2 regions of the Chitinophaga sp. XS-30 genome follow, and region 2 is predicted to be linked to the other one. Evidence: riboswitches for the same ligand, from Rfam matches in the RefSeq annotation. Region 2 holds a riboswitch; the other holds the start of a gene.
What was found. Region 2 has a riboswitch for cobalamin ahead of FW415_RS09530 (ribonucleoside-diphosphate reductase small subunit). Riboswitches for the same ligand answer to the same signal wherever they lie in the genome.

Region 1 (3,879 bases), 900 kb from region 2:
ATTACAGCTTGCCATGCGGGAAAATCAGCTGTCCCAAAAGTAATCTTGCCTGCGGGGTAAAGAAGCCCTCCGTTCCGGTAGACATACTTCTGAGACAGCCTTGTAATTATACTTTCACAAGATCACTGATGCCGGCCCGGGCTTCCCTGGCTGCATCTACCATGTTCGCGAGCGCGGCCTCCGTTTCCGGCCATTTTCTCGTTTTAAGGCCGCAATCCGGGTTCACCCAAAGATTACGCACCGGCAGGCGCTCCGCTGCTTTTTGCAGAAGGCTGAACATCTCTGCCCGGGTGGGTATGCGGGGCGAGTGGATATCATATACTCCCGGGCCTATCTCGTTGGGATAACGGAAATCCGCAAATGCTTCCAGCAGCTCCATTTGTGACCTCGAGGTTTCAATGGTGATCACATCAGCATCCATTGCGGCGATGTGACGAATGATATCGTTGAACTCGGAGTAACACATGTGCGTGTGTATCTGCGTATCATCCCTGACAACGGAAGCCGATATACGAAAAGCCCGGATAGCCCAGTCCAGATACGGCTCACGATCTTCTTTACGCAATGGCAATCCTTCCCTGACGGCTGGTTCATCTATCTGGATGATACCGATACCGGCCTGTTCCAGTGCCGCTACTTCGTCCCGGATGGCGAGCGCGATCTGGCTGGCTGTAAGCGAACGCGGCTGATCGTCCCGCACAAAGGACCATTGCAGGATCGTTACCGGTCCGGTAAGCATGGCCTTCATCGGCAGACTGGTCAGGGATTGTGCGTACTTCGTCCATTTCACGGTCATATCCTCCGGACGGCTCACATCGCCGTAAATCACCGGCGGCTTTACGCAACGGCTGCCATAGCTCTGCACCCAACCGTTACGGGTAAACGTAAATCCATCCAGCAGTTCGCCGAAGTACTCTACCATATCATTCCGTTCAAATTCCCCATGCACCAGTACGTCCAGCCCTATCTTCTCCTGCCAGCGTATAGCCGATGCCGTAGCCTCCGCGATCTTTTCGTCATATGCTTCCTGCGTGATGGCGCCTTTGCGCAACTGCGCGCGCAGTTGGCGGATATCATCCGTCTGCGGGAAAGAACCGATAGTAGTTGTCGGAAACAGTGGCAACCTGAACCGGTCCGCCTGCAGCTGTTGCCGCTGCGGGAAAGCGCTTTGGCGGGCCACACCTGCATCCGTAATGGCGGCGGTTCGCTGTTTTACCTCCGGTTTGTGGATACGGCTGGATCCCCGGCGGGAGGAGATGGCAGCCCTGTTCGCCTCCAGCAAGGCCATATTGCCTTGAAAGATAAGATCAAGCGCCTGCACTTCCTGCAACTTCTGGCGGGCAAAGGCCATCCAGGAAATCATCTCGGGGTCAAGCTCCGTTTCGAGGGACAGGTCAGCGGGTGAATGGAGGAGGGAACAACCGGGGGCGATCATCACGCGCTCTTCTCCAAGCGCAGCTACTGCTTTGCGGATGAAAGACAAGGATGTATCATAGTCATTCTTCCAGATGTTCCGGCCGTCCACCACACCGAGGGACAGGGAGGTTTTCGGCGGCATGGCTTGCAGAACGGCATCCAGCTGCTGCGGCGCGCGGGTAAGGTCTATATGCAGGCAACAGACCGGTAAATTGGCGGCAAGCGCTGTGTTCTCCCGCAGCCCTTCAAAATAAGTGGCTACGATCAGCTTCAGGCCTTTGGTTTGCCGGGCGATCTCCCGGTATGCCTGCACATACGCTTCCTTTTCTGCTTCCGTGAGATCGGTGGCCAGGAAGGGCTCGTCCAGCTGCACCCATACCGCTCCCTGTTCCCGCAGCTTTTGCAGTATCTCTATGTACACGGGCAGCAGCCGGTTGAGCAGCGCTATACGGTGAAATCCGCTGCCTTTCTCCTTTCCAAGCAGCAGATATGAAACCGGACCGATCAGCACCGGCTTGGGAATAACACCCGTAAAATGCCGGGCAGCATCAAAGGCATTGAATACCTTGTTGGAGAACAGGCGGAACTGCTGGTCTGCCGTAAATTCGGGAACGATGTAGTGGTAATTGGTATCGAACCACTTGGTCATTTCCATGGCGGTAATGTCCAGCCCCTGCTGCTGGAATCCTCTGGCCATGGCGAAATACAGATCGATCTCAGCGTTCCCGCCCACTTCTGTAACAACGGGCGCATAACGGTCCGGCACAGCGCCGAGGAGCAGGCTCATGTCCAGCACCTGGTCATAAAAACTGAAATCATTACAGGGGATGAGATCCATCCCGGCATCCTGCTGGATCTTCCAGTGTTCCTCCTGCAGCCTTTTTGCGGTAAGGAACAGATCACTGCGGCCAATAAGGCCCTGCCAGTACTGCTCGCAAGCTTTCTTCAGCTGGCGGCGGCTTCCCATTCTGGGATAGCCAAGGTTGTGTTTGAGCATACGCATAAAACTTTTGGTTAAACATTAATTGTGCATTAATGCTCCTTACAGTTTCCGGTATGCTTTCAGGAATTGTGTAGAAGGTGAGGAACGAAAAGACAGGGCACACCTGTCCCTTCCCGACTACTGCTTCAAATCGCGAAAGCATTTGTCTTATACAGCGGGCAAGTATCCTGGCTTGTAACATTATTACCGTCCTTCTCATCCCTGTTCAGGTCAGGACAATGGACCAATCTGGTAATAATTCAGGTAGTTACTTACAGTTGCGCGACAGCCCGTGATTTGCACACGGTTCCTTATTAAAGGCGACTTTCGTCGCCTACCGCGCTGTAGAAAGAAAAAAGAAATAAAGTAAAGAACTTGAGGGCAAAGATAGGAAGGTGGCCAATAATTTCCTATATTTTGTTAAGTGAGGGTTAAAGGCATACCATGCATACCTGATATTGTTAAGAATGATTAACAATGTATTTTTGGCATAGAATATGCAAATATCTTCGCAACAAAATGTATTGCTACCGAAAGTTTGATGATTAGCAATCCTGATTTTAACCTATGGCACGGTATATCCCGTCTTATCTAAACCTAACGGAGACGTACACACGCTACACACTCGGTAAGGAGTAATAATATTAACATATCCGGATAACCATACGCACCGCTGGCATCAGCAGCCGGATATGTGTGCGTTATGTCTCCGGATGATCGAATTGTATATTGTATATGAATAGGATACTTGTAGTAGAGATGATCTGCTGATGCTCCGGATTATAGAAATGGTGCTCAGAAGGGAAGGGTACGAAGCAGATACCGTCATGAACGGGAGAGAAGCGGCGCTTAGCCTCAGGACGAAAACGTATGATCTCATCCTGATAGATCTGAAGCTGCCCTTCTCCCATCTTAAGGAAATGGTGGAACAGTTACGTATAAGCCAGGCTGCGCGTTACTTTCCGGTACTGGTGATATTGATCTCATCATTCATTGAAAACAGCGTAGGCAGCTGGTTCGGGATCGATGCGGATGAGTTCATTCACAAACCGCTGTCGCCATACGACCTCGCGGGAAAGGTAAACCGGCTGCTCGGATACGGGCAGGTAGAGGTGTAATGCCGGCCTTCCATCTGTTGTTCGTTCCCTTCTTTTAATGTATATCTTTGCGGAAACTCGCATTCATGGAACCTTTTTCCATTCTCATCCGTGATCAGGCTTATGAGGTCAGTCCTTACGTTAAAGGCTATACGGTATCTTTTCATGTGACGGCGGCAGACAGCAGGATCATTTTTGAGCTGGATGAAGAAGACCAGCTTCGTGCCGTAACCGCCGGCGAGCCGGTTGATGCGGAGCTGGTGATGCAGCTGGCGGAGGCTATTACAAAACATTTCTTGAAATGAGCCGTTATGCCAGTTCCCGGTGCAGGGCCTGCTGCTGAAGATATTTTTTTACCATCTCGTATAACCGGTCAAAATTTAC
Region 2 (3,879 bases):
GCGCTGGACAAAATGAAGGAGTATGATGAGGAACAGGTGCTGAAGAAGGTCCCGGCCATCAAGAAACAACAGTTAAGCAACGTCAAGGCCCATTTATACAAACATCTCCTCACCACCCTGCGGTTGCTGTACAAAACCAAAGACCCGCTGATAGACCTGCGGGAGCAGCTGGATTATGCACGGGTGCTGTACAACAAAGGACTCTACCAGCAAAGCCTGAAGATCCTGGGCAAAGCAAAGGTCAGCGCCCGCGAGCAGGAGGAAGTAATGCTGTTCTTCGAGATCGTGGAATTCGAAAAACTGATCGAAACCCGGCATATCACCCGCAGTCTGGACAATCGCGCGGATGAACTGAGCGACGAGTCCCGCCGGATCAACGACCAGCTCAACAACGTGAGCAGACTCTCCTCCCTGGCCCTCCGGATGTACGGCATGTACCTGAAGCTCGGCCACGCGCGCGATGAGAAGGATGTGCATATCCTCAAAAGCTTCTTCGATTCCAACCTGCCCGTACAGGCTACGCATACCATGAGCTTCTACGAGCGCAGTTATCTTTACCAGGCCTATTGCTGGTATTATTATATCCTGCAGGATTTTGTCATGTATTACCGGCACACCCAGAAGTGGGTGGACCTGTTCGCGGAATATCCCACGCTGAAGGAATCGGATGTGGACCTCTATATCAAGGCTTTGCATAACCTGCTCACGGCGCATTTCCACACCATGAACCATGAGAAGTTCATTGAAGTGCTGTCCGTCATGGAGCAGTTCATCACCGAAAAGGAAGAGACCCTCAACGAGAACACCCGCACCTCCGCTTTCGTGTACCTCTACACCGGCAAGATCAACCGCCACTTCCTGGATGGTACTTTCTCGGAAGGACTGGCACTGGTGGCCGAAGTGGAAGAAAAAATATCCGAGCATCAGCTGACGGTAGACCAGCACCGCGTACTGGTATTCTACTACAAGATCGCCTGCCTGTACTTCGGCAGCGGGGACAACAACAATGCCATCGTGTATCTGAACAAGATCATCCATCTGCGGATCGGCAATCTGCGGGCTGATATCCAGTGCTTTGCACGTATCCTTCACCTCATCGCGCATTATGAACTGGAAAACTACAGCCTGGTGGAATACCTCATCAAGTCTGTATATCACTTCATTGCAAAGCATAAAGACCTTAGCCTGGTGATGGAAGAGATCCTGAAGTTCCTGAGGAAGAACATGTACGCACACCCCAAAGCGTTGCGCACCGCTTTCATTGAACTGAAAGGCAGGCTGGAGCTGATCGCCAAAAATCCCTACGAAAGAAGGAGTTACCTCTACCTGGATATCGTGTCATGGCTGGAAAGCAAGATCGAAGGCATACCGGTGCAGGAGGTGATACGGCAGAAATTCCTCCATAAGGTCCCCCGGATATAATTCCATGCCAGTTTTTTAACACATTTAATATAAACTTCATACCATACATCTGCATAAACCTGTGCAAAAGTCCGTATTCCACCACCCTGCTACATCTCTAAAATATCCACTTTCTTTATCCACACCCGTGAGTAACTTTTGGGTGTATCGCCTGTCTTCGATCATTACATTTGCATCAGTTCTTGACTTCGTTGTTCTGGCTTCTTTTCCGATGTAACGGAATATGAATTAATAGGGAATCGTGTGGAATTCACGAGCAGACGCGCTACTGTGATCCCCTAGTTCTTGGATGCCGGATGTTTCCAATGCCACTGCCCTTTCGGGGGCGGGAAGGCCAATCCGGCCGGGGAAAGCCAGGAGACCTGCCAGTACAACGTTATTGTCGAAACCTTCGCGACTAAGGTTATGGCGAAAGTGACCCTCACCGTATCACTATATGGAAAGCTATCTTCCGTCAGCCCCGCGTCTCATTACACACCCTGCTAACCGTATAAAAAATTTGTATGAGTAACGAGAACGAGATTTTATTAAAGGAGAACAAGGACAGGTTTGTACTGCTGCCGATCAACTACCCCAAGCTCTGGGAACATTACAAACGCCATGAAGCCAGCTTCTGGACCGCGGAGGAGATCGATCTTTCCGGAGACCTGAAAGACTGGGCGAACATGACGGATGGTGAACGCCACTTCATTTCGCATGTACTGGCATTTTTCGCCGCATCTGACGGTATTGTGAACGAGAACCTGGCCGTGAACTTCATGAGCGAAGTACAGATCCCCGAAGCCCGCTGCTTCTACGGTTTCCAGATCATGATGGAAAACATTCACTCTGAAACATACGCACTGCTGATCGATACTTACGTAAAAGACCCGGCGGAGAAAGACCGGCTTTTCCACGCCATTGATACCGTACCTGCCGTGAAAAAGAAAGCCGAATGGGCGCTGCGCTGGATAGAGAACGGCACTTTCGCCCAACGCCTCGTAGCCTTCGCGGCGGTGGAAGGCATCTTCTTCAGCGGCAGCTTCTGCTCCATCTTCTGGCTGAAGAAACGCGGCCTCATGCCCGGCCTTACGTTCTCCAATGAACTGATCAGCCGTGATGAAGGGCTCCACTGCGAATTCGCCTGCGAACTCTACCGCATGCTGAATGGCAGACTCTCCGAAACAGAAGTGCATGAGATCATTCTCGATGCCGTGACGATCGAAAAAGAATTCATCACCGATGCGCTGCCCGCAGCCCTGATAGGTATGAACAGCGAACTGATGAAACAATACATCGAATTTGTGGCAGACCGCTGGATCGGTGAACTGGGCTATAAAAAAGTATTCAATGCCACCAATCCCTTCGATTTTATGGAAATGATATCCCTGCAGGGCAAAACCAACTTCTTCGAAAAACGGGTGGGCGACTACCAGAAATCAGGTGTAATGGGCAACAAGGACACCAACAACACTTTCAGCCTCGACGAAGATTTTTAATTAAAGCAGATAATACACCTCAATATATTCATCACCCATTAAATTCATTACACTATGTTCGTTATAAAAAGAGACGGCAGAAAGGAGTCTGTCAAATTTGACAAGATCACGGCAAGGGTAGAGAAACTGTGTTACGGCATGGCGCCTGATTATGTAGATTCAATAGATGTAGCGAAGAAAGTGATCCAGGGATTGTACGATGGCGTTACCACTACCGAGCTGGATAACCTGGCCGCAGAGACCGCCGCTTCCCTCACCACCAAGCATCCGGACTATGCACAGCTTGCCTCCCGCATTGCGGTGAGCAATCTCCATAAAAATACTATCAAGTCGTTTTCCAAAACGATGAAGAAGCTGTACGAATACATCGATCCGAAAACCGGCAAACCCGCCGGCCTGCTGAGCGATGAAGTATGGGACATCATCCGCAAGAACGCGGATATCCTGGATTCCACCATCATCTACGACCGGGATTTTGCATTCGACTACTTTGGCTTCAAAACACTGGAACGCTCCTATCTCCTGAAGATAGACGGCAAGATCGCCGAGCGCCCGCAACATATGTTCATGCGCGTAGCCGTGGGTATTCACAAAGAGGATATCGACTCCGCCATCAAAACATACAACCTGATGAGCGAGCGCTGGTTCACACACGCCACGCCCACCCTCTTCAATGCCGGTACGCCCAAACCGCAGATGAGCAGCTGCTTCCTGCTCACCATGCAGGGAGACAGCATTGACGGTATCTACGATACCCTGAAGCAAACCGCGAAGATCTCCCAGAGCGCAGGCGGCATCGGCCTGAGCATCCACAATATCCGTGCTACCGGTTCTTACATCAGCGGCACCAACGGCACCTCCAACGGTATCATCCCCATGCTGCGCGTATTCAATGATACAGCGCGTTATGTGGACCAGGGCGGCGGCAAACGCAAAGGCGCATTCGCCATCTACCTGGAACCCTGGCATGCCGATGTAT

Region 1: another riboswitch for cobalamin. It lies ahead of metE (5-methyltetrahydropteroyltriglutamate--homocysteine S-methyltransferase); the one in region 2 lies ahead of FW415_RS09530 (ribonucleoside-diphosphate reductase small subunit).

The regions. Positions count from the first base shown of each region.
Region 1 covers NZ_CP043006.1:1,397,751-1,401,629, reverse strand. Annotated here, with positions in the region: gene metE (5-methyltetrahydropteroyltriglutamate--homocysteine S-methyltransferase) at 107-2,413, opposite strand; cobalamin riboswitch at 2,559-2,756, opposite strand; gene FW415_RS05905 (PleD family two-component system response regulator) at 3,169-3,516, shown strand; gene FW415_RS05900 (hypothetical protein) at 3,582-3,800, shown strand; gene FW415_RS05895 (ATP-binding protein) at 3,805-3,879, opposite strand, start outside.
Region 2 covers NZ_CP043006.1:2,301,458-2,305,336, reverse strand. Annotated here, with positions in the region: gene FW415_RS09535 (hypothetical protein) at 1-1,422, shown strand, start outside; cobalamin riboswitch at 1,603-1,807, shown strand; gene FW415_RS09530 (ribonucleoside-diphosphate reductase small subunit) at 1,926-2,900, shown strand; gene FW415_RS09525 (ribonucleoside-diphosphate reductase subunit alpha) at 2,955-3,879, shown strand, end outside.